DNA from 3 places in the Acidovorax sp. Q11 genome. Region 1 is predicted to be linked to each of the others. Evidence: predicted binding sites of a transcription regulator. Region 1 holds the regulator's gene; each other region holds the start of a gene.
What was found. Region 1 encodes sigma-54, which starts transcription at its own class of promoters, with help from an activator protein. Its sites were predicted from a motif close to TGGCANGNAANCTGCTTT; they were not measured.
Positions count from the first base shown of each region.

Region 1 (9,386 bases):
GCACCTCGTCGGCCAGAAAGCCCTCGACGCCCGCAGCGCAAGGAAGGAAAAGTTGGAGTTGGTTCATGTCGATGGGGAGGATACGCGCTCGGGCACTGCGGGGGAACCGGGCTCACCTGCGCGGGCTAACAGCAATTGGCGGATGGATTCGGGGATCAACGCCACCTTGCGGTCGGCCTTGCCGATGAAGACGATGCCGATCTTGCCGCGTGCCACTTCGCGGCCGGAGGTCTTCTCGGTCATGCAGAACACGAGGTCGAAGCCGTAGCGGTTGAAGTCTGCCGGGGCCATCTCCACCCGCATGGTCTCGCCATGGAACCCCTCGGACTTGTACTGCGCCACGATGTCGCCGACGACGATGGACAGGCCGCCCACATCCGCCTCGGGGTAGCCCAGCGACTGGAAGAAACGCACGCGCGCTTCGGACACCAGGCTGAGCAGCTGCGCGTTGTCCAGGTGCCCGCCCTGGTTCACGTGGCTGATGTAGATCTGCAGCTCGGTGGCAAAGCCGAAGTGCGGGGGGAGGTCAAAAACAATGCGGGCCATGGTGGCGGACAGGGGTAGGAAAAAAGGAAGCGGAGAGCACTAGCCTGCGCGGGGAGTGGTGCGCGGCGTGTGCCGCAGGGTGCCTGCAGGGCCACCGGTGGTGGGGCGGCTCAGCACGCCAAGACGCCATGGGTCGCAATGCGGGTTGGTGGCATAAGGACCTTGCAGGCCCCATGCCCCTTGTCTCGTATGCTCTCGGGCAGCGGATTTTACCGGAGCCCCCCATGCGCCCTTTTTATCGGACCCTGCTGACCGTGCTGGTGCTGGCCGCCACGCCCTGGGGCGCAGGCGCCCAGACGCTGTACAAATCGGTGGGCGCAGACGGCAGGGTCGTGTACAGCGACAAGCCCCCTGTGACAGGTGCCGTGGAAAAGACGATGAAGCTGGAGAACCTGCCGGTGAGTGTGGTGCCGGGCGCATCGCCCGCGCCCCAGGCGGCAGCCGCCCCCGACGCGCCGCCAGCCGCAGCCCCCAGGGGCGATGTGGTGCTTTACATGGCGACCTGGTGCGGCTACTGCAAGGCGGCCAAATCCTATCTGGCGGGCAAAGGCATCGCGTATCGGGAGCTGGACATCGACACGCCTTCTGGCAAGGCGGCGTTCAAGCAGCTGGGCGCCAGGGGCGTGCCGGTCTTGCTGACCAACGGCCAGAAGATCGCCGGGTTCACACCCCAGGCGTATGACGCGGTGTTCATGGCACGCAAGTAACCTGGCGGCGGGCGTTCAAGCAGCCCTCGCGCCCTTCAACGCGTTGAGCGCTACAGCGCCTTGCGCAAATTGGCGGGCGCAATCTTGAGCGCCTCGCGGTATTTGGCCACCGTGCGGCGTGCGCATTCAATGCCCTGCTCCTTGAGCATCTCGGCGATCTGGCTGTCCGACAGCGGCTTGGTGGGGCTTTCGGCCGACACGAACTGCTTGATCAGTGCGCGCACGGCCGTGCTGGACGCATTGCCACCGGTTTCCGTGCCCAGGCCAGAGCCAAAGAAGTACTTCAGCTCGTAGGTGCCGATGGGCGTGGCCATGTACTTGGCCGTGGTCACGCGGCTGATGGTGGACTCGTGCAGGCCCAGTTCGTCGGCGATGTCGCGCAGCACCAGGGGGCGCATGGCGAGTTCGCCGTGGGTGAAGAAGTTCTTCTGCCGCTCGACGATGGCGCGCGAAACGCGCAGGATGGTGTCAAAGCGCTGCTGGATGTTCTTGATGAACCAGCGCGCCTCCTGCAGCCGCTGCTGCATGCCCTGGTGGCCCTCGCCGCCCTTGTGGCCGCGCAGCGCGCCGGCGTAGATGTCGTGCACACGCAGGCGGGGCATCACGTCGGGGTTGAGCTGCACGATGAAGTTGTGCTGGCCGTCCCGCCCGTTGGCGCGACCAGCTTTGCGCACGATGACGTCGGGGATGATGATGTTGCGCTCTACATCGACGAACTTGCGGCCGGGGCGAGGCTCCAGGCGGGCGATCAGCGCCATGGCGGCGCGGGTGCGCTCTTCGCCGTCGCCACACAGCTGGGTCAAGCGGCGGATGTCGCGGCGGGCCAGCATCTCCAGCGGCTGCTGGCAGATGGTGAGCGCCGTCTGCACGGTGTCGGGGTCGGCCTCTTCGTCGGCGTCCAGCGCCTTGAGCTGCAGCGTGAGGCATTCGGCCAGGTTGCGCGCGCCCACGCCCGTGGGCTCCAGGCTTTGCAGCAGGCGCAGCGCCACGGTAAAGCGGTGCACCAGCTCCTCGATCTGCTCCAGGTCGTCCAGCCCGGCCAGTGCGATGGCGAGTTCTTCGAGCGGCTCTTCGAGGTAACCGTCGTCGTTCAGGGATTCGATCAGGAAGCGCAGCGCGGCGCAGTCCACCTCGGACAGGCGCAGCGACAGGGCCTGGCGGTGCAAAAAGGCGGTGAGCGATTCGTGCGAGCGGGCCAGTTCGGTGGCGTCGGCGTCGTCGCCCTCCGCATCGTTGCGGGTGCGGGCCGGGGCGTCGCCACCCCACTCGGCGTCGTTGGGCGCCATCTCTACCGTGCCGTCGCCGCTCCAGTCGGGTTCGTCGGCGCCAGGGCCTGGCGATTCGGCATCATTTTGGCCCTCTGCGCCCGCTGTGCTTGCACTTGCAGCTCCTGAAAATATAGCATCTTCAGCGCTGTATTCGTCGGCTTGCGCGGGGGTGTCGGCGGCTTCCAGGCCAAACTCCTCGCGCGGCGCCTCTTCGGCCGTGCATTCGAGGAACGGGTTCTCGTCGAGCATCTGCTCGACTTCCTGCGAGAGTTCGAGTGTGGACAACTGCAGCAGCCGGATGGACTGCTGCAGCTGGGGGGTCAATGCAAGGTGCTGCGAGACGCGCAGCGACAGGCCAGGCTTCATCACATGCGGAAATGTTCGCCCAGGTACACCCGGCGCACTTCGGCGTTGTCCACGATCTCGGACGGCGTGCCCTGCGCCAGCACACGGCCGTCGCTGATGATGAAGGCGTGGTCGCAGATGCCCAGGGTCTCGCGCACGTTGTGGTCGGTGATGAGCACGCCAATGCCGCGCGCCTTGAGGAAACCGATGATGCGCTGGATCTCGATCACGGCGATGGGGTCGATGCCGGCAAAGGGCTCGTCCAGCAGGATGAAGCGCGGCTGTGTGGCCAGGGCGCGGGCGATCTCCACCCGGCGGCGCTCGCCACCGGACAGGGCCATCGCGGGCGAGGCGCGCAGGTGCTGCACGCGCAGCTCTTCCAGCAAGGCCGTCAGGCGCTCCTCGATGGCGTCGCGCGAGAGCGGCTGGCCGTCATCGCCACGCTGCAGCTCCAGCACGGCGCGCACGTTTTCTTCGACCGTGAGCTTGCGAAAAATCGAGGCTTCCTGCGGCAGATACGACAGCCCCAGGCGCGAGCGGCGGTGAATGGGCATGTGGGCCACCGAATGGCCGTCGATGCGGATGTCGCCCGCATCGCTGCGCACCAGGCCCACGATCATGTAGAACGAGGTGGTCTTGCCCGCGCCGTTGGGGCCGAGCAGCCCCACGACCTCGCCTTTTTGCACGACCAGCGACACGTCCTTGACGACCTTGCGGCTGCCGTACGACTTGGCCAGGTGCTGCACCTCCAGGCGGCTGCCGGCCTGGGTGTCAGGGCCGGGATGGACGGGCACTGCGCTCACTTGGAGCCGCCGCCAAGGCTGTTGCTGGGGCGCAGCACGGGTGCGGCGCCGGGGGCGGCCGGCGCAGGCGCTGCAGCACCAGCGGGCGGGTCCTTGGGCGCCAGCACCGCGCGCACGCGGTTGCCGGGGGCCGGGGCATCGCCTGCCGCATTGGTGGCGGGGGCGCGCTGGCCGTCCACGGTGAACACGTCGGTGAGGTTGTTGTAGACGATCACGGCACCCGTGATCTCGTCGCTGAGCGCAGCGCCCCGGTAGCGGCGCAGCTCGGCGCGGGTGATGAAACGCACGTTATCGGCCTTGCCGTCGTACTCGATGACTTCGCTTTCGCCTTCGATGTACTCGTCGGGCGCGCCGGGCAAGGTGTCGCGCTTTTGGCGGAAGAAGGCGCGTTTGCCTGCTTCGGCTGTGACCACACCAAACTGGTAGCCATCGGCATCCTGGCGCACATCCAGCCGCGCGCCGCGCAGCACGATGGTGCCCTTGGTCATGACCACGCGCCCCGAGAACACGCTGGTCTGCTTGAGTTCATCGTGGCGCAACGCGTCGGCCTCGATGTTCATGGGCTTGGCGCGGTCGGCTTTTTCAGCGTGGGCCACGCCATGAAGGCAGGCCAGGGCCGCGAGCAGGAGGGTCGGAAGGAGGCGGTGGTTCATAGGGCACGAATCTTGCAGTTCATTGTAGCCATCCCCACGCGCCCTCCATGAAGAAAGCCCGCATCAGCGGGCTTTCTTCATCGGGTATCCAGGGCCTTTGGCGCTAAGGAGCTTGTGCCCAGGGCAGCCCGGGGCTTACTTTTGCTTGACCAGCGCTTCCACGACCTGGAGCACGTTCTGCATGTTGCCGGCCATGGTGCCGTCCGTGTAGAACTTGCCCGCCACGCCCATGGAGGGCACGCCTTCCACGCCATAAGCGTCCTGCAGCTGCGAGGCGCGGCGGACCTGGTTGGAGACGGTGAACGATGCGTAGACTTCCTTGAACTTGGCGGCATCCACACCCTGCTGGGCTACCCAGGCAAAAATCTCGTCGTCCTTGGCCAGCTTGGCCTTTTCTACATGGATTGCGCGGAACACCTTGGCGTGCAGGGCTTCGAGCTTGCCCATGCCTTCCAGGGTGTAGAACAGCTTTTGCTGGGGCACGAAGCTGGCATTGAAGGCCACAGGCACGCGGCGGATGAAAAGATCCTTGGGCGCGGCCTTGACCCAGGCGTCCAGCGTGGGTTCGAACACATTGCAGTGGGGGCAGCTGTACCAGAAGAACTCGATCACATCGACCTTGCCGGCCGGTGCATCGGGCGCCACGGGCTTGTCCAGCCGCTTGTAGTCCTTGCCCTCCTTGAACTGGCGGGCCTGGGCCAGCGCGGGGGTGGCGACGGGCAGCGTCAGGGCGGAAGCGGCGACTGCCGAAGCAGCGGACAAAGAAAACTCACGGCGTTTCATGGCAAAGACTCTCCTAGTTCAGGTCTGGGGGATGGGAGCCATGCCCCCGCAAAAAGTTCAGCGCCCGAAGTCTGACGCATCAGCGCTGGACGCGCACCAGCGCCGACTCCAGCCCGGCGCCGTCGAGCTTCTCCTTGAGCTGCTCGGCATCGTCGCGCTTGGTGAAGGGGCCCACACGCACGCGGAACACCGCCCGGCCATTTTGCTCACGCTCGCTCACGCGGGCTTCCCAGCCCATCATGGCCAGCTTGGCGCGCTGGGCATCGGCATCGGCCTGGGTGCGGAAGGCACCGGCCTGCACAAAGTAGTCAAACGGGTCCACATTGCCCTTGGCGGCGGCTTTGGCCACGGCCAGGTCGCCCAGCGGGTCGGCACCCGGCTTGGTTTCGGCCTTGGCGGCCTCGGGCTTGCTGGCAGCGGGCTTGGGGGCCGACGCAGCAGCCCGCACCTCAGGCGCAGGTGCTGCAGCCGAGGCCGGCGCCGAAGCGGCAGCCGCTACGGGCGGCGCTGCAGGCCGGGCCGGGTTCTTGCCGTACAGCGGCGAGTTCGGGTCCCAGTTCTTGTTCTTCTGCGACTCGGCGGCGTCCATGTCTGCTGTGCGCCCGCCGCCCTTGTTCAGAAAAGGCACCGGCACCTTGGTCACATACACGGCCACCGCCAGCGCAGCGCCCAGGCCCACGATGACACCGACGATAAAGCCGATGATGGTCCCGCCCGTCTGTTGCTTTTTCATATTGGTAGTAACTGCTTACATTCTGGCTGGAGCTGAAACACCCAGCACGGCCAAGCCATTGTGCAATACCTGGGCGGTGGCGGCGACGAGCGCCAGGCGAGCTTTCTTCACCACTTCGTCGTCCACCAGGATGCGCTCGGCATCGTAGTAGCTGTGGTAGCTGGCGGCCAGGTCGCGCAGGTAGAAGGTCACGTCGTGCGGGGCCTCTCCGTCGGCAGCGGCGGTCAGCATCTCGGGGTATTTGGCCAGTTGCAGCATCAGTGCCTGGGCCTGGGGGCCTTCCAGGGCCGACAGGTCCACATCCTTGAGCGACGCCACATCAGCACCGCCCGCCTCCTGCCAGGCGCGCAGCACCGAGCAGATGCGCGCATGCGCGTACTGCACGTAGTACACCGGGTTGTCGTTGTTCTGCGCCACGGCCAGGTCCACGTCAAAGGTGTACTCGGTGTCGGGCTTGCGGCTGAGCAGGAAGAAGCGCACCGCGTCCTTGCTGGTCCACTCGATCAAATCGCGCAGCGTGACGTAGCTGCCCGCGCGCTTGCTGATCTTGACCTCTTCGCCGCCCTTGACCACACGCACCATGGTGTGCAGCACGTAGTCGGGGTAGCCCTGCGGAATGCCGACATCGGCCGCCTTCAGCCCGGCACGCACGCGGGCGATGGTGCCGTGGTGGTCCGTGCCCTGGATGTTGACGACCTTGGTGAAGCCACGCTCCCACTTGGCGATGTGGTACGCCACATCCGGCACGAAGTAGGTGAAGGAGCCGTCCTGCTTGCGCATGACGCGGTCCTTGTCGTCGCCGTAGTCGGTGGACTTGAGCCACAGCGCGCCGTCCTGCTCATAGGTCTTGCCGTTGGCGACGAGCTTGTTCACCGTGGCCTCGACGCGGCCGCTGGTGTACAGGCTGGATTCGAGGTAGTACTCGTCGAACTGGAGGTTGAAGGCTTGCAGGTCCTTGTCCTGCTCGTTGCGCAGGTAGGCCACTGCAAACTGGCGGATGTTGTCGTAATCCTGAACATCGCCATTGGCCGTGAATTCGCGGTCATCGGCCTTCACCGTAGCCTTGGCCTTGAAGGCCTCGGCGATGTCGGCGATGTAGTCGCCGTTGTAGAAGTTCTTGGCCAGCGGATTCTCGCTATCGGTGGGCCAGCAGTCGTCGCCGGGCTTGAAGCCCTTGGCGCGCAGCTGCGTGCTTTTTGTGAGCGTGTCGATCTGCACACCCGCGTCGTTGTAATAGAACTCACGGTGTACCTTCCAGCCCTGGGTGCTGAACAGGTTGCAAATCGCATCGCCCAGAGCGGCCTGGCGGCCGTGGCCCACGTGCAGCGGGCCCGTGGGGTTGGCCGAGACAAACTCGACCAGCACCTGCTGGCCGTTGCTCGCCTGGTAGCCAAAGCGTTCGCCCGCAGCCAGCACCTCGCGCACCACTTCCTGCTTAGCGGTGGGTTGGAGACGGATGTTCAGAAAACCCGGGCCCGCGATTTCAATGGCGGACACCCAGCGCTGGAAAGCAGGCGTGGCCTCGAGCGCGGTTTTGAGCTGCTCGCCCAGAGCGCGGGGGTTGAGCTTGAGCGGCTTGGCCAGCTGCATGGCTGCGGTGCAGGCAAAGTCGCCATGCGCGGCCACCTTGGGGGATTCAAAGGCCGCCTTGGCGCCAGCGCCGGGGGAGAGGATGTCCAGCTCGGCCGCAAGCGCGGCCAGCAGATCGTGTTTGACAGAAAGCATCGGGGGATTTTACGGGCCGGGCCGCACCCGCCCCGGCGGGCGGGCGCAAGGCGCACTTGCCCAGCACCCAGCCCCTTGCCGCGCGCAGCCAGGACGCAACAGATTGTCAGGAATTCTTTCCACCTGCATCACCGTGTCAGCCACACGTGTCGCCGGTACGTTGTAATCGGGCAATCCGACGCAGGTTGCGTCTGATGCCACCTACCAACGGAGCCCCCATGAAGAAGCTTCTCACCCTGTCTGCCCTGAGTCTGGTCCTTTCGTTCGGCGCTGCGCACGCTGCCGACGCCCCCGCCAAAGCGGCCGCCCCCGCGCCTGCTGCAGCGGCCTCCGCCGCACCGGCGGCAGAACCTACCAAGCAGCAGTCCAAGATGGGCACCTGCAACAAGGAGGCGGGTGACATGAAGGGCGACGAGCGCAAGGCCTTCATGAAAACCTGTCTGAGCAACAAGCCCGCCACGCAGCAAGACAAGATGAAGACCTGCAACGCCGACCCCAAGGCCAAGGCCCTCAAGGGCGATGAGCGCAAGGCCTTCATGAGCGAATGCCTGAAGAAGTAAAGAAGCCACACACCTTGCGCCCTGACACCGGGGCGCAAAAGTAAAAAAGCCCGCAGACCACTGGCCTGCGGGCTTTTACTTTTTGGACGCCCGGGCTTACCAGCCGCGCGCCCAGAACACCGCAATCACCGCTACCACGGGCAGCACATGCGACTGGATCATCACCAGACGGCGCACGTTGGCCACCTCGTGCGCGGGCGGCAAGGCCCCCGTGCTATGCAGGTTCTGGCGCCAGCGGCGAAACGCGGCCGAGGGCACAAACGACAGGAGAATCATGGCCACCACAATGGTGATCTTGATGTGGAACAAGGGCTGCGACAGGTACCACGAGGCCCCCTTCACCCCCCAGATCACCCGCGCCAGGCCACTGCCGATCATCACCGCCCCCGCCACGCCATAGATCACATCCAGCCGGGCCAGACGCTCGACCACGGCGGCGTTGAGCCATTCGATGCGGCACAGCGCCGCCTGGCTCGACAAAAAGACCACAAAGGTCAGGATGGCCAGAATATGCAGAGCGGCCAGAACGGCTTCGAGGGTCATGGTCAGGTTCCTTGGGGCTTGGTTGCGCGCCGTGGTTCCGACGGGCAATCAGGGAAGATCAGACGCCATTGTCCATGGTGGCCCTGCCCATAAAAAAACGGCGCAGACCGTGGGGCCTGCGCCGTGCCGAGCGAAATCCTGCCTAACCGGCGGATCAGGCCACCGTGCGGGCCACCGCGCCCACGGGCATCTCAGCAGGCACCACCGGGGCAACGGCTGCCGACACAGCAGCGGGCAGCGGGTGACCGTTGAGTGCGGCGTCCAGGCGCTCATGGTCCAGCGCGTTTTCCCAGCGAGACACCACCACCGTGGCCACGGCGTTGCCGATGAAGTTGGTGAGCGAGCGGCACTCGCTCATGAAGCGGTCCACACCCAGGATCAGCGCCATGCCGGCTACCGGCACTTCAGGCACCACGGCCAGGGTGGCAGCCAGGGTGATGAAGCCCGCGCCCGTCACACCCGCTGCGCCCTTGGACGACAGCATCGCCACCAGCAACAGCGCCACCTGGTGGCCCAGCGTCAGTTCGGTGTTGGTGGCCTGGGCGATGAACAGCGCGGCCAGCGTCATGTAGATGTTGGTGCCGTCCAGGTTGAACGAATAGCCCGTGGGCACTACGAGGCCCACCACCGACTTGCTGCAACCGGCTTTTTCCATCTTTTCCATCAGCGACGGCAGGGCCGATTCGGACGACGAGGTGCCCAGCACCAGCATCAGCTCGG
Region 1 covers NZ_JBUDZG010000007.1:174,124-183,509, forward strand. Annotated here, with positions in the region: gene ACYZGB_RS08835 (THUMP domain-containing class I SAM-dependent RNA methyltransferase) at 1-67, opposite strand, end outside; gene ACYZGB_RS08840 (acyl-CoA thioesterase) at 64-546, opposite strand; gene ACYZGB_RS08845 (glutaredoxin domain-containing protein) at 771-1,253, shown strand; gene ACYZGB_RS08850 (RNA polymerase factor sigma-54) at 1,304-2,887, opposite strand; gene lptB (LPS export ABC transporter ATP-binding protein) at 2,887-3,669, opposite strand; gene lptA (lipopolysaccharide transport periplasmic protein LptA) at 3,666-4,322, opposite strand; gene ACYZGB_RS08865 (thiol:disulfide interchange protein DsbA/DsbL) at 4,458-5,105, opposite strand; gene ACYZGB_RS08870 (SPOR domain-containing protein) at 5,185-5,838, opposite strand; gene argS (arginine--tRNA ligase) at 5,854-7,563, opposite strand; gene ACYZGB_RS08880 (PsiF family protein) at 7,782-8,123, shown strand; gene ACYZGB_RS08885 (DUF2214 family protein) at 8,220-8,666, opposite strand; gene ACYZGB_RS08890 (dicarboxylate/amino acid:cation symporter) at 8,821-9,386, opposite strand, start outside.

Region 2 (9,386 bases), on a different contig from region 1:
ATCTTGACCAAGAAGACCACCAAGAACAAGCGCCACCTGCGTGGTGCAGTTGCTGTGCATGAGACCAACATGGGCTCTATCGCACAAATGCTGCCCGGTATGGGCGTGTAATTAACGACGAACAAGGAGTACATACATGCCTCGCGTCAAACGTGGTGTAACGGCCCGTGCCCGTCACAAGAAAGTTCTCGCCCTTGCCAAGGGTTTCCGTGGTCGCCGCGGTAACGTCTTCCGTATCGCCAAACAGGCGGTAATGAAGGCTGGGCAATATGCCTACCGTGACCGCCGCACCAAGAAGCGCGTGTTCCGCCAGTTGTGGATCGCCCGTATCAACGCCGCTGCCCGTGAACTGGGCCTGACCTACAGCCAGTTCGCCAACGGCCTGAAGAAGGCATCCATCGAGATCGACCGCAAGATGCTGGCTGACCTCGCAGTGCACGACAAGGCTGCCTTTGGCAGCATCGTGGAGCAAGTCAAGGCCAAGCTGGCTGCTTGAGTTCACGATGAGCGGCTATCGTTCTGATAGCTGCTTGCGCAATAACAGCAAGGGCTAGGGCTTGAAAAGGCACTAGCCCTTGTTCATTTTCAAGAGTCGATATGAACGAGTTGGATTCCCTGGTTGAAAGCGCGACGCAACTGTTTGCCCAAAGCGCCACTCCCGCTGATCTGGAAAACGCCAAGGCGCAGTTTTTGGGAAAGTCGGGCCGTGTGACGGAGCTCATGAAGGGCATGGCGCAGCTTTCCGTCGAGGAAAAAAAGTCTCGTGGTGCAGCCATCAACGTCGCCAAGCAGGCCATTGAGGCAGCGCTGACCGCGCGCCGCCAGGCGCTGGCCGATGCCGAGCTGCAGGTCCAGCTCAAGGCCGAGGCCCTGGATGTGAGCCTGCCGGGGCGCCAGCGCGGGCAGGGCGGCCTGCACCCCGTGTCTCTCACGTTCGAGCGCATCGAGGGCATCTTCGGCTCCATGGGTTTCGACGTGGCCCAGGGCCCCGAGATCGAGACCGACTGGTTCAACTTCACCGCGCTGAACACGCCGGAAGACCATCCCGCGCGTTCCATGCACGACACCTTCTACGTCGAGGGCGGCACGCCCGAGGCGCCCAATCTGCTGCGCACGCACACCAGCCCCATGCAGATCCGCCACGCCGTGCAGCATGTGAAAAAACACCGCACTCTGCTCGACGCCGGCCAGCCCATGCCCGAGATCCGCGTCATTGCGCCGGGACGCACCTACCGCGTGGACAGCGACGCCACGCACTCGCCCATGTTCCACCAGTGCGAAGGTCTGTGGATTGGCGAGAACGTGAGCTTCAAGGACTTGAAGGTCATCTTCACGGCGTTCTGCCGCACCTTCTTCGAGAGCGACGACCTGGTGCTGCGCTTCCGTCCGAGCTTCTTCCCCTTCACCGAGCCCAGCGCCGAGATCGACATCCAGTTCCAGACCGGCCCGCTGGCCGGCCGCTGGCTGGAGGTGGCTGGCTCCGGCCAGGTGCACCCCAACGTGGTGCGCAACATGGGCCTGGACCCCGAAAAGTACATCGGCTTTGCCTTCGGCATGGGCATGGACCGCATGACCATGCTGCGCTATGGCGTGAACGACCTGCGCTTGTTCTTTGACGGCGACATCCGCTTCCTGTCGCAGTTTCAGTAAAGCCCGCCGATTTAGCGACGCGCGCACGCCAGGCGGCAGCGCGCCGATCCTTTAGAACAAGAGTCCGACTATGCAATTTCCTGAATCCTGGTTGCGCGAGTTCTGCAACCCACCCCTTTCGACGGCCGAGCTGGCCGAGACGCTGACCATGGCCGGCCTGGAGGTGGAAGAGCTGCGCCCCGTGGCGCCGCCCTTCACCAAGATCGTGGTGGGTGAGATCAAAGAAGCCGTGCAGCACCCAGATGCCGACCGCCTGCGCGTGTGCCAGGTGGATGTGGGGCAGGGCGCCTTGCTCAACATCGTGTGCGGCGCGCCCAACGCCCGCGTGGGCATCAAGGTGCCTTGCGCGCTGGTGGGCGCCGAGCTGCCGCCTGGCGACGATGGCAAGCCATTCCTTATCAAGGTCGGCAAGCTGCGCGGCGTGGAAAGTCAGGGCATGCTGTGCTCGGCCCGCGAACTCAAGCTGTCTGAGGACCATGGCGGTCTGCTCGAGCTCGATGCCTCTGCAACCGTGGGCCAGGACATCCGCACCCACCTGAACCTGGACGACACGCTGTTCACGCTCAAGCTCACGCCCAACCTGGCGCACTGCCTCAGTGTGTACGGCATTGCGCGCGAAGTGTCAGCGCTCACCGGCGTGCCGCTGCAGCAGCCTTCGTTTCCCGCGGTGGCGGCAAAACTGTCCGACAAGCTCGCCGTCAAGGTGAGCGCGCCCGACCTGTGCGGCCGCTTCTCCGGCCGCATCGTGCGCAACGTGAACACGCGCGCCGCCACGCCCCAGTGGATGCTGGACCGCCTGGCGCGCTGCGGCCAGCGCGGCGTGTCGCCGCTGGTGGACATCTCCAACTACGTGATGTTCGAACTGGGCCGGCCGTCGCACATTTTTGATCTCGACAAAATCCACGGCGGCCTGGACGTGCGCTGGGGCAAGCCGGGCGAGCAGCTCAAGCTGCTCAACGGCAACACCATCACCGTGGACGACAAGGTCGGCGTGATTGCTGACGAGCAGCAGGTCGAGTCGCTCGCCGGCATCATGGGCGGCGACGCCACCGCCGTGTCCGACGACACCAAGCACATCTACATCGAGGCGGCCTTCTGGTGGCCCAAAGCCGTGGCAGGGCGCTCGCGCCGCTTCAACTTCTCGACCGATGCCGGCCACCGCTTCGAACGCGGCGTGGACCCGAGCCTCACGGTCGAGCACATCGAACGCATCACCCAGCTGGTCATCGACATCTGCGGCACGCCGGACACGGCCTGCGGCCCCATGGACGACCAGTCTGTTAACCTGCCCGTGCCCCAGCCCGTCACGCTGCGCGTGGCGCGCGCTTCCAAGGTCATCGGCATGCCGCTGGCCCAGGCGCAGTGCGCCGACGTGCTGGCCCGCCTGGGCCTGCCGGTGGTGCAGGGCGAAGGCACGCTCACCGTCACGCCGCCCGCGTACCGCTTCGACATCACCATCGAAGAAGACCTGATCGAAGAAGTGGCGCGCATGGTGGGCTACAACAACCTGCCCACCACGCCGCCGCTGGCTCCCATCACGCCCAAGTTGCCGGCCGAGGCCACGCGCAGCCCGTTTGCCGTGCGCCGCTCTCTGGCCGGGCTGGGCTACCAGGAGACCATCAACTTCAGCTTTGTCGAAGAGCGCTGGGAGCACGAGCTGGCCGCGAACGCCCAGCCCATCAAGCTTCTCAACCCCATCGCCAGTCAGATGAGCGTGATGCGCTCGACGCTGCTGGGTTCGCTGCTGCAGGTTCTGAAGTTCAACCTGGACCGCAAGGCCCAGCGTGTGCGCGTGTTCGAACTGGGCCGGGTGTTCCTGCGCGACGCCACGGTGCGCAACACCGACACCACCGTCGAAGGCTTCAACCAGCCCATGCGCGTGTCGGGATTGGCTTACGGCCAGAACGATGCCCTGCAGTGGGGTCGCGAAAAGCAGGCCATCGATTTCTTCGATGTGAAGGGCGATGTGGAGGCTTTGCTGGCCCCCGTGCAGGCGAGCTTCGAGGCTGCGACCCATCCTGCAATGCACCCAGGGCGCTGCGCTCGGGTGCTGGTTGATGGTCGCGCCATTGGCTTCGTGGGCGAGCTGCATCCGCAGTGGCGCCAGTCCTGGGACTTGCCCTTGGCGCCCGTGATGTTCGAGCTGGAGCTCGACGCGGTGCTGCAGCGCGTGGTGCCGCAGTTCAAGTCGGTGGCCAAGCACCAGGCTGTTGAGCGTGACATCGCTGTGGTCGTCGCTGAGCGCGTGACGCATGCTGAGATCGTGTCGGTCGTTCAGCAGGCAGCGCCCGACGGGTTGCTGCGCTCTGCTGTTCTGTTCGACGTGTACCGTCCCAAGTCGCTGCGTGCTGGCGAGGAGGCTCCGGTCGGCGCTCTGGCTCAAGGCGAGAAGAGCCTGGCCGTCCGCCTGACCCTGGCCCGCGACGAGGCCACGCTGACCGAAGCCGAGATCGAGGCCGCTGTGCAGGCCATCGTCGATCAACTGGTGCAGCGTACCGGTGCGCGTCTGCGTGTTTGATGACAATGATGACATTGACCGAGAGAGGGAGTGACACCATGATCGAGTTCGCCGTCGAAAGCCTGGAGACTCCGGCATTGACCAAGGCACAGCTGGCTGATCTCCTGTTCGATCAGATCGGTCTGAACAAGCGCGAATCCAAGGACATGATCGATGCATTCTTCGACCTGATCGCGCAGAGTCTGGTCGAAGGCAAGGACGTCAAGCTATCGGGCTTTGGCAACTTTCAGATCCGCACCAAGGCGCCGCGTCCGGGGCGCAATCCGCGGACCGGAGAAGCCATTCCCATCAAGGCGCGCCGGGTGGTGACCTTTCATGCCAGCAGCAAGCTCAAGGAGCAGATCCAGACAGCAGCTGCAGTGTGAGCTTGTACCGATTTTGTTCTCAAGATGAGATTGGTGGCTGGCAGTATTTGCGCGTCTGCAGTACGCTTGTCGGCTTTCCGGTTTGAATCCGCATTCCATGGGCACCACCCTTCCTTCCATTCCTGCCAAGCGATACTTCACGATTGGTGAGGTTGCGGAGTTGTGCGGCGTAAAGCCCCATGTGCTGCGGTACTGGGAGCAGGAGTTCACGCAACTGCGCCCCATGAAGCGACGCGGCAATCGGCGCTATTACCAGCACCACGAGGTGCTCATGATTCGCCGTATCCGGGACCTGCTGTACGACCAGGGCTTCACCATCAGCGGAGCCCGAAACCGTCTTCAAGAGTTAGCCCACCCAGCGCGTGAAGAGCCTTCGGTTGGCGTTGCGATGGAGTCGTTTGATGGCGAGGTGCCCAGCATGTTGATAGAAAGCGCAACTGATCTTTCAATTCCTTCGGGAGGCTTCGCACTGGACTCCAACGCAGTGCGCAAAGAGTTATTTGAGATTCGTGCGCTACTTTCTCTGAGTTGATGTTTTTTGTGTATATAATCTAAGTCTTGTCGGCGTGTAGCGCAGCCTGGTAGCGCACTTGCATGGGGTGCAAGGGGTCGCGAGTTCGAATCCCGCCACGCCGACCATTGTTAGCAAAAGCCCAGAACCGAAAGGTTCTGGGCTTTTTTGCTTTTGCGCCTCAATGCCGACTTGTGCGGGCTGACGGATCATGGTCCGTTTCATTGGCGCTGTGGCCAAAAGTGCCGCAGCCGGAACAAAGCAACGCCCGCAGCGGGCCAAGGATCTTCATGATTGATGGACTGGTGGCTGGAAGGCTGTATGGCGAGACCGAGCAACGCACAGACAAGGCGGGCAAGACTTTCACCTTGGCCAAGGTGCGTGCCAGCACCGCTGATGGGGAACTGCTGTTTGTCAATGTGATTGCGTTTGATGCAGCGGTCTGCACCGAAATGCGTGCCATGCAAGACGGCGACTCTGTGGCGCTGTCGGGCAGCCTTTCTCCGCGTGTGTGGACAGACAAACAGGGGAACGCCAGGCCCGCGCTGGACATGGTGGCGCACCGCGTGATCGTGCTGCCTGGTATTGGCAGCTGAGTGCCCTGTAGGCAAGAGCGTCATTGCCCGTGGGGGCGCAACGTCGCACATATGGCGCCTGCGTTGTCCTGACTGGCGGATGACTCACTCGGACTCAGGTGGCGCGGCCTTCTGTTTTTGATCGTGCTGCGGGAGGGCTCGCACAGCCACCATCACTGCGCTGGCGCCTGAGTCACGATTTCTGAGAGGCAGGCTTCCCCGGCGCAAACCCCAGGGCTTTGAGTTCATCCTCGCTCAGATGCAGCTCTGTCAGCTCGGGTTGCCGTGCTTCGACATTGCGCCGCCGTTCAAAGTTGGTGGGGGGGGGCCTGCTTCCGTCTCTCTGCGGTCCTTGCCACTGCGCCGGTCTGAGGCGACTCTGCGCTCTACGCTCATGGTCGTGATCTGCTGTTGAAGATGGGGATGAGATGCCTGGCACCAGTGTGGCCCTGTGGGGGGGTGAGGTGCTTTGTTCGCAGTCTGCCCGAGTTGATGCTGTTTGCAAATCAGAAAACGACCGTTTGCGATGCGCTGCGCCGGATGCTGGGCCTTCGCGGATTCCCCATGTTGGGGAAGTGCATCGCACCGCATTGATGCGTCTTCGCCCTGGGGCATGAGAAAACAGTTTCGGTGGCGCCAGTTTTCGCTCTGGATAGGTTTTCGCGTTTTTTGCCAAGGGGTGAAACGTCGGCACGGATATTGCTTCAACTTTGCTGATCCCTTGGTAATGCTGCCCCGGGATCCCATGAAATCCTCCGCTAAAGATGGCGGAACCCAAGCGAGTGTTGGGCATGCTGGCCCATCGTTTGGTTGTTCCAACCCACGCCCGTGTTGTCTGCGGAGGGTGAGGTGCCACGCTGCCCTGCTTGGGCAGGTAAGGCGCACATCCTGCATCCCCCCAGCGGCGCACCGGGCCATTGCAGGATGAAAAGCATGAAGATTGTTCTTATTGGTCACGGCATGGTGGGCCACAAGTTCCTGGAGAGCCTGGCGGAAACGGGCCTGTCCCATGTGGAAGTGACGGTGCTGTGCGAAGAGCCCAGGGCGGCATACGACCGGGTGCATCTGTCCGAATTCTTCAGCGGCAAGACGGCTGAGGATCTTTCACTGGTCGAGCCAGACTTCTTTGACCGCACAGGCTTTTCGCTGCGCCTCGGGACGCGTGCCGCGTCCATCGACCGGCGCACCTGCACCGTGACCTCCGTCAGTGGGGAGGTCTTGCCGTACGACAAGCTGGTGCTGGCCACAGGTTCCAACCCGTTTGTGCCGCAGGTGCCGGGGCGTGACCGTGAGCATTGCTTCGTCTACCGCACCATCGAGGACCTGGAGGGCATGCAGGCCTCGGGCGCCAAGTCCAAGACCGGCGTGGTGGTGGGCGGTGGCTTGCTGGGCCTGGAATGCGCCAAGGCATTGCGCGACATGGGCCTGGAGACCCATGTGGTCGAGTTTGCGCCCCGCCTGATGGCCGTGCAGGTCGATGAGGGCGGTGGGCGCGTGCTCAAGGCCAAGATCGAGGAGCTGGGCGTGCAGGTGCACACTGGCCGCAATACGCAAGAGATCACGGATGGCGCACGTGCGCGCCACCGCATGAAGTTTGCGGACGACTCCTACCTGGAGACCGACATGATCGTGTTCTCCGCTGGCATCCGCCCGCGCGATGAACTGGCCCGCCAATGCGTGCTGGCCATCGGCCCGCGTGGCGGCGTGGCCATCGACAGCGCTTGCCGCACCAGTGACCACAATGTGTATGCCATTGGCGAATGTGCATCCTGGAATGAGCAGACCTTTGGCCTGGTGGCGCCGGGCTACGACATGGCGCGTGTGGCGGCCCGCCACATTGCGGGTGAAGTTGATGCCGCCTTTGTGGGTGCCGACATGAGCACCAAGCTCAAGCTCATGGGCGTGGATGTGGCCAGCATCGGAGACGCGCACGGCAAGACGCCGCACAGCCGCAGTTGCCAGTACGTGGATGAACGTCGGCAGGTCTACAAGAAGATCGTCATCAGCGAAGACGGCAAGCAACTGTTGGGCGCCGTGCTGATAGGGGATGCCACCGAATACGGCACGCTGCTGCAGATGGCGCTCAACGGCATCACGTTGCCCGAGGACCCCGAGTTCCTGATCTTCCCGTCCAGCGACGGCAAGGCCAAGCCCGGACTGGGTGTGGAGGCGTTGCCTGACACGGCGCAGATCTGCTCGTGCAACAACGTCACCAAGGGGGGCATTTGCGAGGCCGTGGGCAATGGCGCCTGCACCATCGCCGATATGAAGGCCTGCACCAAGGCGGGCGCCACCTGTGGCGGCTGTGTGCCCCTGGTCACCCAGGTCATGAAGGTCGAAATGGCGCGCCGCGGAATGGCGGTGAACAACCACATCTGCGAGCACTTCGCGTACTCGCGCCAGGAGATCTATCACCTGGTGCGCGTGGGGCAGATCAAGAGCTTCGAGGACCTGCTGGCAAAGCACGGCAAAGGTCTGGGTTGCGACATCTGCAAGCCCGTGGCGGCCAGCGTGTTCGCCTCGTGCTGGAACGAATTCGTGCTCAAGAAGGAGCTGGCCAGCCTGCAGGACAGCAATGACTATTACCTGGGCAACATCCAGAAGGACGGCACTTATTCGGTGGTGCCGCGCATGCCCGGTGGCGAGGTCACACCCGACGGCCTGATCGCCGTGGGCCAGGTGGCCAAGAAGTACGGCCTGTACACCAAGGTCACTGGCGGTGCGCGCGTGGACATGTTTGGCGCACGGGTGGAGCAGCTGCCGCTGATTTGGGAAGAGCTGATCGCTGCGGGTTTCGAGTCTGGCCACGCGTACGGCAAGTCTCTGCGCACCGTGAAGAGCTGCGTGGGCTCTACCTGGTGCCGCTACGGCGTGCAGGATAGCGTCGGCCTGGCTGTGGAGCTGGAGAACCGCTACAAGGGGCTGCGCGCCCCGCACAAGATCAAGTTCGGCGTCTCGGGCTGCACGCGTGAATGCGCCGAGGCCCAGGGCAAGGACATCGGCGTCATCGCCACCGAGAAGGGCTGGAACCTTTACATCTGCGGCAACGGCGGCATGAAGCCGCGCCACGCCGAGCTGTTTGCGTCCGACCTGACGAAGGAAGACCTTGTGCACATGATCGACCGGGTGCTGATGTTCTACGTGCGCACAGCCGACCGTTTGCAGCGCACCAGCACCTGGCGCGAGAACCTCGAAGGCGGCCTGGACTACCTCAAGGACGTGCTGCAGAAAGACAGCCTGGGCCTGTGTGCAGAGCTGGAATCGCAGATGCAGAACGTGGTGAACACCTACCAGTGCGAGTGGAAGACGGCCGTGACCGACCCCGAGACGCGCAAGCGCTTCCGCTCCTTCGTGAACAGCGAGAAGGCCGACGAGAACGTGCTCTTTGTGGAAGAGCGCGGCCAGATTCGTCCGGCACGCGCCGAAGAGCGCAGCACCAACAAAGTCATCCCCATCCACCAGGCCGCTTGAAGAAAGAAGAGAACACCATGAGCGCACTCCCTATGAACAGCTGCACCGACTCCCTCGCCTGGACCGACATTTGCGCGGTCGATGACATCCTGCCCAGCACTGGCGTGTGCGCCCTGGTGGCCAACCGCCATGTGGCGGTGTTCCGTGTCGGCGCCGATCAATTTTTTGCCATCGACAACGTGGACCCCAAGTCCGGTGCCAGCGTGCTGGCACGGGGCCTGGTGGGCAGCATTGGCGACCGCGTGGTGGTGGCCTCGCCGCTGTACAAAAACCACTTTGACCTGCAGACCGGCGAA
Region 2 covers NZ_JBUDZG010000008.1:60,306-69,691, forward strand. Annotated here, with positions in the region: gene rpmI (50S ribosomal protein L35) at 1-111, shown strand, start outside; gene rplT (50S ribosomal protein L20) at 137-496, shown strand; gene pheS (phenylalanine--tRNA ligase subunit alpha) at 598-1,650, shown strand; gene pheT (phenylalanine--tRNA ligase subunit beta) at 1,721-4,168, shown strand; gene ACYZGB_RS09240 (integration host factor subunit alpha) at 4,207-4,533, shown strand; gene ACYZGB_RS09245 (MerR family transcriptional regulator) at 4,631-5,065, shown strand; tRNA gene ACYZGB_RS09250 (tRNA-Pro) at 5,096-5,172, shown strand; gene ACYZGB_RS09255 (single-stranded DNA-binding protein) at 5,335-5,640, shown strand; gene nirB (nitrite reductase large subunit NirB) at 6,553-9,090, shown strand; gene nirD (nitrite reductase small subunit NirD) at 9,108-9,386, shown strand, end outside.
Region 2: the regulator sigma-54 is predicted to act here: its motif matches at 6,308-6,325, upstream of nirB (nitrite reductase large subunit NirB).

Region 3 (9,386 bases), on a different contig from region 1:
AGCAGCCAGCTCAATCTCAGCGCGCAGCAAGCGCCCAAGCCGCAGCGCGGCAGCGTCGGCCTGCGCCAGCGCTTCGAGCTTTTGCGCCGCCGACCGTGCACCCGCCATGTCCCGCAGCTGCTGCGCCCCCAGGGCTGCTGCATAGAGCACCGCCGCACGCCGTTGCGGCGGCTGTGCCGCGAACCCGATGCCTTGGGGCTCCTGGACCCATTGGCGCAAGGTGTCCACCCCGGGGTTGGAGAGCACCCGGGCGCGGGCCGCCACCATGGCATGCTTGAGCGAGGTGGCCCCTGCCTGGCCGGGGTTGGCGCCGGGTGGGTGGCGCGATTGCATGTCTGCCATGCGCTCGGTGGTCAGCGGATGGCTGCGCAGATAGGGCCACGAGCCATTGTCATTGAGTCGATTGGCCTGCTGCAGCTTGTCAAACATGCTCACAAAACCAAGAGGCGAGAACCCGGCGGGTGCCATAAGCCCGTAGCCGATGCGGTCCGCCTCCCGCTCCATATCGCGCGAAAAGTTCAGCTGGTTCTGCATGGCCAGGGCCTGGCCGCCCACCACCAGGGCCTGCGTGGCACCGGGGTTCTTGCTGGCCGCCAGGGCCCCCAGCACCAGCGCCCCCAGCAGCAGCGGGGTTTGCTTGCTTTGCTGCGTGATCAGGCGCGAGATGTGTCGCTGGGTCACATGGCTGAGTTCGTGCGCCAGCACCGATGCGAGTTCATCACGTGTCGCCACCACCCCCACCAGGCCCAGGTGCACGCCCAGGTAGCCGCCGGGTAGGGCGAACGCGTTCACCGTGCGGTCCCGTCCCAGCAGAATCTCCCAGGCGAAGCGCTCCTCCAGCTCGGCAGAAAGCTCTCCGCGCGCCCGGGCCGCCTCCATCAGCGGCTGCCAGATGCCCTGCACATAGTCTGCGATGACAGGATCATCGATGTAGTCGGGGTCCCGGTACAGCTCGCGGATGATGCGGTCGCCCAGGCGGCGTTCGGCGCTGGTGGTGAGGTCGCCGCTTTCGCCGAGGGTGGGCAAATGCGACTGGGCATGGGCTGGGAAAACCAAGCAAATTGCCATAATATTTATAGCAATCAAAGCATGACTAGCGCGCCAGAAAAGCGAAAAAATATCAAGAACAGCAAGGGGATGGGGCCGAAGTGGGGCGGCAAGCCCCCGGGACCAAAAGCGATTCCGCATGCCCGTATGATGCCCTGAGCCACCGATTGTTTCGTAACAACAACCATTTGCGACCCACTGCCATGTCTTCCCTCACCCACTTCGACGCCCAAGGCCAAGCCCACATGGTGGACGTAGGCGCCAAACCCGCCACCCACCGCATCGCCGTAGCGACTGGCCGCATCGAGATGCAACCGGCAACCCTGGCCATCATCGAGGGCGGCACGGCCAAGAAGGGAGACGTGCTGGGCATTGCCCGCATCGCAGGCATCATGGCCGCGAAGAAAACCAGCGATTTGATTCCGCTGTGCCATCCGCTGGCGTTGACGCGGGTGGCGGTGGAGCTGGAGTCAGTGCCCGCCGAAAACGCTATTCAATGCACGGCCACTGTTGAGACGGTGGGCCCCACCGGTGTGGAGATGGAGGCGCTGACGGCGGTTCAGGTGGCCTTGCTTACCGTTTATGACATGTGCAAGGCGGTGGATCGAGGAATGGTGATTCATGGCGTCCACGTGATAGAGAAAAAAGGTGGAAGGTCGGGAGCATGGACGGTAAGTTCTGAATCACCCCGGTTGTGAATTGAGTCGCTCGTGATGATTCAGTGGACTGCAAGGATGGTTGCTCTTTTGGCTGAACTCAGGTGTTGAAAAATGCGATTGAAGCGGCTCTTGGTCTAAAATTCAAAAGCCATCACCTTTCAAAAATCCTCGAATCATTCCTTTGTTGTCCAAAATAGCAATCCAATCGCGTCGCGCAACAACGGGTAAGTAAAAAAAATCATCATAATTAGAATCATTTAGATTGATTATTTTTTTTGCGGCGCTTTCTTGTTGTGGAAATTTTTTCAGGAAATCACGTAAATTTTTAGCTCTCTTGAGGGATTTTGCAGCAGCGTCCCCTTCATAGCGAATATAAAAATCTGCGCGTTCGGCATAGTCTCTACCCCCTTGCACGGACTCGAACATCACTTCTTGGCGCTCTCGTGCGTCTTTAGGATCTCGGATTGCAATGACCATTGGCCCTGCATTCCAACGCGGGCGTAGTGCTTCTTCCAGGTTAGCCACTTTAGTCATTTCCAGTTCTGGCAGTGTAATGACTTTAAATCGATCTACCTCTTGAACCAAATATACTGGACGTGCATGCCATAGGATATTCAATCCATATGAGAGCGCTCCCAGTTGAATGATAAAAATAAATCCTAAATCTCGCCACAATTCTGATCGTGGTTTCTTGGGGTCAAAAACAACTGCCGTGAGCATTGGGCCACAGACGATATCGATGGAAATTATCAACAAAAATAAATCCCGACCCCCGGCGAAATCCCCATATGGATGTGGATACCATAACCCAAAAACCAACGCGGCAGCCATTAACCCAATTATGAGGCTGCATATCAAATGAAAACCTGATGCACGCAAAGCTGACTGCAGTCGCAGGGATTCAGTCACTAACATTTCATTAAAAGATAAAATCCAAATAAAAAGAGCGCCGAAGCGCTCTTTTTATTTGTCTAATTAGCGGCACTCAGCAGGTGCAAAGCGAACGGGCAGCGTGGGGCCGCCAGCCACGGCCAAAGTGGCGCGTGTGGCGATGCCGAAAGCATAGCAATCCCAGCGCAGATTCACTGTAGCAGGCGTGCTAGCGGTTGCAGTACCAGCCAGCGCAGCACCGTTGGCTGTTACGTTCAACACCAAACGATTCGCAGCAGCAGGCTGAACCACTGGCAGGTATCCAATAGAGATGTGACCTGCAGCTTGGGCAATGCCAATTCCGAGCGAATTTGCAGTTGCAAATGCAGTTTGCAACTCAGCAACCGTGCAAGCGCCAGCAGCGGCGCAGGCTGTTGCGCCAACAGAGCGGGTCGCTACGGTGCCGCCATAACCCGCGCCGAAGGCGTTACCGTTTGCATTGTTTTCGCCAACAGCTAGTTTTGCTGCACCTGCAAGTGCCAAACCTTCAGTAACACGTGCGCGCACCGTATAGTCTTGGTAAGCAGGCAGTGCCACAGCAGCCAGAATACCGATGATCGCGACAACGATCATCAGTTCGATCAGGGTAAAACCCTTTTGGATAGAGCGCTTCATAAAAAACTCCTAAGAAAAGTTGCAAATGCGCAGTTGCTATGCAATCTGCGTGCCTACCGAGCCGGGCTGCATCGGGCGGCTGCTCGACTGCGTTGCCCAGCCTCGCAACAGGCAACTTGCACCCCTGTGAGGGGGTGACGAATCAGCAAAGTCAAGCATTTGACGAACAAACCTTGGCAAAGAAGCGTGTTCTTCAAAATTGTTCACAAACCTCCCAGGAGGCAGGTACTTGATCGATCTGGTGTACGTCAAAAAAAGCCCCTTCAAACCCCAATGTCTTACATTTTTGTCAGCCAGTATTGTCAAGCCGGTGCCTCAAACCTCCAGCGCTTGGCCCGCAACCAGCCACCGGATGTCATGTGGGCGCAGAGAGCCGCTTGTGCCATCCAGCTGCCGAATTTCCTCCATGATGAGTTCGGTCTCTGAAGGCTTGGTGTGTGTGATGTAGATGGGAAAACTATTTGAGGGATCGATATGCGCCAACTCCTGGGCCAGCGTGTCGGGCGACAGGTGCAGGCTGCGGCGGGCAAGATCGCGTTCGCGGTTGCTGAAGGCGGTTTCTATGACGAGGTAGCTCACGGGCATCGCGTTGACCCGGTCCCAGAACGGCTGGTTGCGTTCGGTGTCGCCGCTGAAAACCCACCAGCCCGTGTGCCCGCGCACGGCGAAGCCGACGGCGGGCACGGTGTGGCGCGCGGGGAATGCTTCGATTTCAGTGCCATCAATCGTCATCAAATCGCCAGTCTTGAACGGCTGGTATTGAAGGAATGGTGATGCCTGCGACGGAATGGTGCTGAAGTCCGGCCAGATGATGTTGTTGAACACATGGGCCTGGAGCGCCTCGATGGTGGCTTGTAGTGCGTGAACCTGCACGGGGCTGCGGCGCAAGGATGAGACCGAATCCAGCATCAGCGGCAGTGCGGCGATGTGGTCGAGGTGGGAGTGGGTGAGGAGCACATGGTCGATGCGGCTCATTTCCTCCAGGGTCAGATCGCCCACGCCGGTGCCCGCATCGATAAGGATGCGGTCTCCAATCAAGAACGATGTCGTGCGACAGTCCTTGGCGATGGCGCCGGAGCAACCCAGCACGCGAATCTGCATGTGAAGCCTTCCCGCTTTTTGCTTGCTCGCCTACTTGGTATCGAAGTTGGTGGCGCTGTCCCAGTCTGGGTTGTAAGGCAACAACCGAAAGCTGGCCACGCGCTCGGCGTACAGCGCATGCAACACGGCGTGGGGATCAAACCCTCTCAGCCGCGTCAACAGTGCATCACATTGTGCCCATTCCTGGGCGGCATAGGCTGCGAGAAATTGCGTCCACACCTCCAGCTCTTCCGCTTGGCGATGTGGTAGCTGGTCCAGTTTGGCCAGTGGCTGGTAGATGGGGACGGCCTGGGCCTTGCCTTTGACGCGGACACGGTCCATCTGTTGCCAGGCGAATTGGGGGGCCAGCGATTTAGCGCTTTCGCTCACCACAATGGCGGTCCCATAGTGTTTGGACAGGCCTTCCAGCCGTGAGCCCAGGTTCACGGCATCGCCGATGACGGTGTAGGCGCGGCGGATGTCTGAGCCCATGTCGCCGACGCACATGACACCGGTGTTGAGCCCGATGCCCACCCCGATTTCAGGCAGGCCACGCTGTCGGTGGTCGGCGTTGATCTGCCCAATGGCCTGGGCCATCTCCATAGCGGCCGATACTGCCAGGTGGGCGTGGTCCGGGGTGGCGACGGGAGCTCCCCAGAAGGCCATGACGCAATCGCCCATGTATTTGTCGATGGTGCCCCGGTGGCTGCGGATGATGTGGGTGAGTTTGCTGAACACCTCGTTGAGCAGCGCCTGCAGCTGCAGTGGCTCCATGCGCTCCGACATAGCAGTGAAGCCGCGCATGTCGCAGAACATCACCGTCAATTCGCGGTTAGTGGCCTGCATGCTGTAGTGTTCGGGCTGCTTGACCATCTCGGCCACCAGTTCGGGTGGCACATAGGCGCTGAACAGGGTGGCCAGTTCGCGCTTGGAGCGGCTTTCCACAAAGTAGCCATAGGCCATGTTGAGTGCAAACGCCAGCAGCGCCATCACCACAGCGGTGGCGAGTGGTAGAGCCAGCCCATGGGCCAGATAGAGCCAGAGGTTGAGGCCCACCAGCGATGCCACCACACCGCCGCTGAGCAGCACGGCTGCGGACGCTGACAGCAGGGGCAATGCCACGGCCAGCAGCAATCCGGCACACAGCAGTTGCAAGGCATCAAATCCTACGGCGTAGTCTGGCCGCACGATGTTCTTGCCGTCCAGAAAGGCCGAGAGCACATTGGCGTGCGCCTCGACGCCCGGATAGGTCCTGCCGACCGGGGTCACCCGCAGGTCCAGGAGGCCGGGGGCGGTGGAGCCCACCAGCACCAGCTGGTCTTTGAGTTGGCCTGGCGAAAGCTTTCCCTCCAGAACATCCGAAGCCGAGACGTACCGGAACGAGCCACCCCGGGCGTCACCCGGGCCCCGGTAGGGGATGAGGGTGGCCAGCTGATCATCCACGGGCAGGGCCAAGGCGCGGCCATCGTCGCGCAGCACAATGCTCTGCAGTGCGTCGTGCGAGCCGTTGGGGACTGGGTTGGCGAAGCCCGGGTGGATGTCTGGCGAGCCAATCACGGCGCGAAACATGGCCAGGGCCAGGGATTCGTAATACTGCCCCTGGTACTCGGCCAGCAGCGGGAGGGAGCGCACCACGCCATCCTCATCGGTGATCGAATTGAAGAACCCGGCGGTGGGTGCGGCGGCGGCCAGGCTTTCGATGTTGCTGCTGTAGCCTTTCCACGATGTGGCGATCAGTGGCAGGCCACGCAGGCGGTCCAGTGGCAGCGCGGGCGGGGGGAGTGCCCCCTTGGTAATGCCGTCGCGGTCATCGCCTGATAGGTAGTAGCCCAGAACCACTGGGCGGCCTTGCAGTGATTGCGCGAACAGTGCGTCGTAGTTCAGCGAGGGTGCGAGACGTTCCAGCTGCTCTTGAAACCCGGTTTGATTGCGCAATGGGCCCTGGGCCAGCTCGCGCAATGTGGACAGGCCTGAGCTCTCGTCCGCCTCGGCGAACACCACATCGAACCCCAGTACGGATACCTGCTGCCGCTCGAACAGTTCGCGCGCCAGGGCTGCCAGCTTGTCGCGCCTCCAGGGCCACTGTCCGATCTGGCCCAGGCTTTTTTCGTCGATGTCGATGATGACGATGCGCTCGTCCAGCGTGCGGGGCATGGTGACCCGCAAACGCGTGTCATAAATAATGTTGTCCAGCCGCTCCAACACCTGGAGGTGGAGCACATCCGAGATGTGCAGCAGCGCAAAAACCAGCGGTATCAGGGTGACGGCAATGCGCCGCCAGCGGCGCAGAAACAGGTGCGAGAGCTGCTGTCGCATGGGCCTGGCCGCATGGGGGTGTCAGTGGTCGATAGCGGTGCTGATGCAAATGCCACGAGGGCGCCGCACCAGCGCCGATCGTCAGCCTTGTTCGAACTGCATCTCGGTGCCGGCCAGTTCCAGCCGGTCTCCATGCTTGAGCGGCACGGGAGACGCGCCGATGGAGGCGCCGTTGAGCAGCGGCATTTCAGGGCCCTCCACATGGGCCAGCACAAAGCCCTGGTGGCGCTTGGTGATGGAAGCAACGGCCACGCCGGGCTTGCCGATGGTTGTCACCACCTTTTGCAAAGACACCTCACGTCCTGCTGCCGCGCCCGACATGACGCGGATCACAGCGGCGATGGGGGCGGGCGCTGCCGGGACAGGCCGTGCCGCTGCGCCCACGGGGGGCACCATGCCCGGCTTGAAGATCATGGTCTTTTCGAAGTTCTGGCCCTCGGCTTCCTGCAGGAAGCGAATCTTGTACTTGCCCACTTCGATCGTGTCACCGTTGCGCAGATCCTGGCGCTTGACGGCTTTGGCATTCACATAGGTGCCGTTGGTGCTGCCCAGGTCTTCGATTTCGACCTCGTGTTCTGCCATGTGGATCACGGCGTGCTCCCCGCTCACGGCGAGGTTGTCGATCACGATATCGTTGTACGGGCGTCGGCCGAGCGTGGTCCGCTCCTTGGTCAGTTGCACTTCCTTGATGACGACCCCGTCGATTGAAACGATCATTCTCGGCATGATCCACTCCTGATGTGATGAATTGTTGTGGTTTGGGCCGTTCAGGCGGCCCCTAGCAATCGGGACATGAGGCCGCGCTTCTTGCCTCCCGCAGCGGCCTGCACCAGCAGCACGCTCACGTTATCACGCCCGCCGTTCGCGTTGGCGGTGTCGATGAGCAATGTGGCTTTTTCTTCCAGCGCAAGCTGCGCACGCACCATCTCCGCAAGGTCGGGGTCGGACACCATGTCCGTGAGCCCATCCGAGCACAGCAGGAAGAGGTCATTGGCGGCCACCTGGAACTCGTTGACTTCCATCATGACGTTGGGCTCGACCCCCAAGGCACGGGTCACCAGGTTGCGGTTGGACGATAGCGCCGCCTGCTGGGCTGTCAGCAGGCCTGCGTCTATCTGCTCTTGCAGCCACGAGTGGTCCCGCGTGATCTGCTGCAGCGCACCATCCCGCAGCCGGTAGCAGCGCGAGTCGCCGATGTGCCCGAGGATGAGGCGGCTGCCATGGAACACGGCGACGACCAGGGTGGTCCCCATGCCCGCATATTGGGGGTTCGACAGCGATGCACCCAGGATGGCATGGTTGGCATTCTCCACGCAGATTTCCAGCGCACGCCGCACATCGGTGGATTGGGGCGTGGTGCCCGCCTGGGCCAGCCAGCGGGCCATTTCGGTGCGGATGAACGTGGTGGCCATGCCACTGGCCACTTCTCCGGCGTTGTAGCCGCCCATGCCGTCTGCGAGTATGGCGACCTGCGCTTCGCGATCGACCGCCACCGCATCTTCGTTGTTGGTGCGCACCCGGCCCTTGTCGGTCCGCGCGAAAAATTCGTAGGTCATGGATGTGTGGGCGAGCGTCATTGGGCGCCTGAAACGGGCGGGGTTGACGCTCCCCGCACGGCGGGGGGATCCATCACGGTTTCCTGAAAATCCGTCATCTCATGCCCTGTTGCATCGCGGTCCGCATCATAGACCACTGTTTCGGGCGCGGGCAGGCTCTCGGCACCGGCTGTTCCAGCGGCAGCCTGCCGCAGATCGGCGGCAAACTGGCGGCCTGTCTGGTAGCGGGCCTCCGGGCGTTTTTGCAGGGCCAGCGCCACCACCCGGGCGACGGCAGGGGAGAGGTCGGGGCGCAACTCGCGGATGTCCGGCGCGTCCACACTGGCGATCTTGTGCATCAGCTCGGTCATGGAGGCGCCCCGCAGCGGAAGGGTGCCGGTCAGCAGCTGGAACAGCGAGATGCCCAGCGAGTACAGGTCCGACCGTCCGTCCACCTTTTTCCCGGCGAGCTGCTCCGGCGACATGAAGCTGGGGGTGCCGAGCACCAGTCCCGTGCGGGTCTTGCTGGAGTCGGTAATGCGCGCAATGCCAAAGTCCGTCACCTTCACCGCCTGGGTGGGGCTGTCAAACATGATGTTGGCGGGCTTGATGTCGCGGTGCACCACGTTGTGGGCATGGGCGTAGTCCAGCGCATCGGCCACACACGCGGCAATCGACAGCACAGTGGCCACGGGCAGCAAATGTTCCTTCGCGCAGGCATGGGACAAATCCCGGCCTTTGAGAAACTCCATCGCGATGTAGGCCAGGTCATGCTCTTCGCCTGCATCGAAGATGGTCACGATGTGGGGGTGCTGCAGGCGCCCGGCTGTCTCGGCTTCGCGGAAGAACCTGGCCCGCGCATCGATCAGCGCATCGCCTTCGAACTCCTGGCCCAGGGCCAGGGTCTTGATGGCTACCACGCGCCCGATTTTTGGGTCCCGCCCCAGGTACACGACGCCCATGGCCCCTTTGCCGATTTCCCGGTCGATCTGGTAGCGACCCAGCATGGGCATGCCCAGCGTGGCGTCACCTGGGAGCCGTGGGCTGGCGGCGACGCCCTGGGGGGGAATGGACGCAGGCTGGCTGTTGGGGCCGCCGCTGTCGGCCTTGGCGCGTGCCCGCTTGTAGCGGCTTCGCGTGTCTTTGTATTGCCGGTTGTGCCGCAGGATGTGTTCGTAGACTGCCTTGGCCTTGGCGAAGTTGC
Region 3 covers NZ_JBUDZG010000001.1:157,745-167,130, reverse strand. Annotated here, with positions in the region: gene ACYZGB_RS00820 (M48 family metalloprotease) at 1-1,068, opposite strand, end outside; gene moaC (cyclic pyranopterin monophosphate synthase MoaC) at 1,251-1,745, shown strand; gene ACYZGB_RS00810 (pilus assembly protein) at 1,848-2,621, opposite strand; gene ACYZGB_RS00805 (pilin) at 2,682-3,251, opposite strand; gene ACYZGB_RS00800 (MBL fold metallo-hydrolase) at 3,567-4,352, opposite strand; gene ACYZGB_RS00795 (CHASE2 domain-containing protein) at 4,383-6,647, opposite strand; gene ACYZGB_RS00790 (FHA domain-containing protein) at 6,729-7,373, opposite strand; gene ACYZGB_RS00785 (Stp1/IreP family PP2C-type Ser/Thr phosphatase) at 7,415-8,203, opposite strand; gene ACYZGB_RS00780 (CHASE2 domain-containing serine/threonine-protein kinase) at 8,221-9,386, opposite strand, start outside.
Region 3: the regulator sigma-54 is predicted to act here: its motif matches at 3,289-3,306, upstream of ACYZGB_RS00805 (pilin).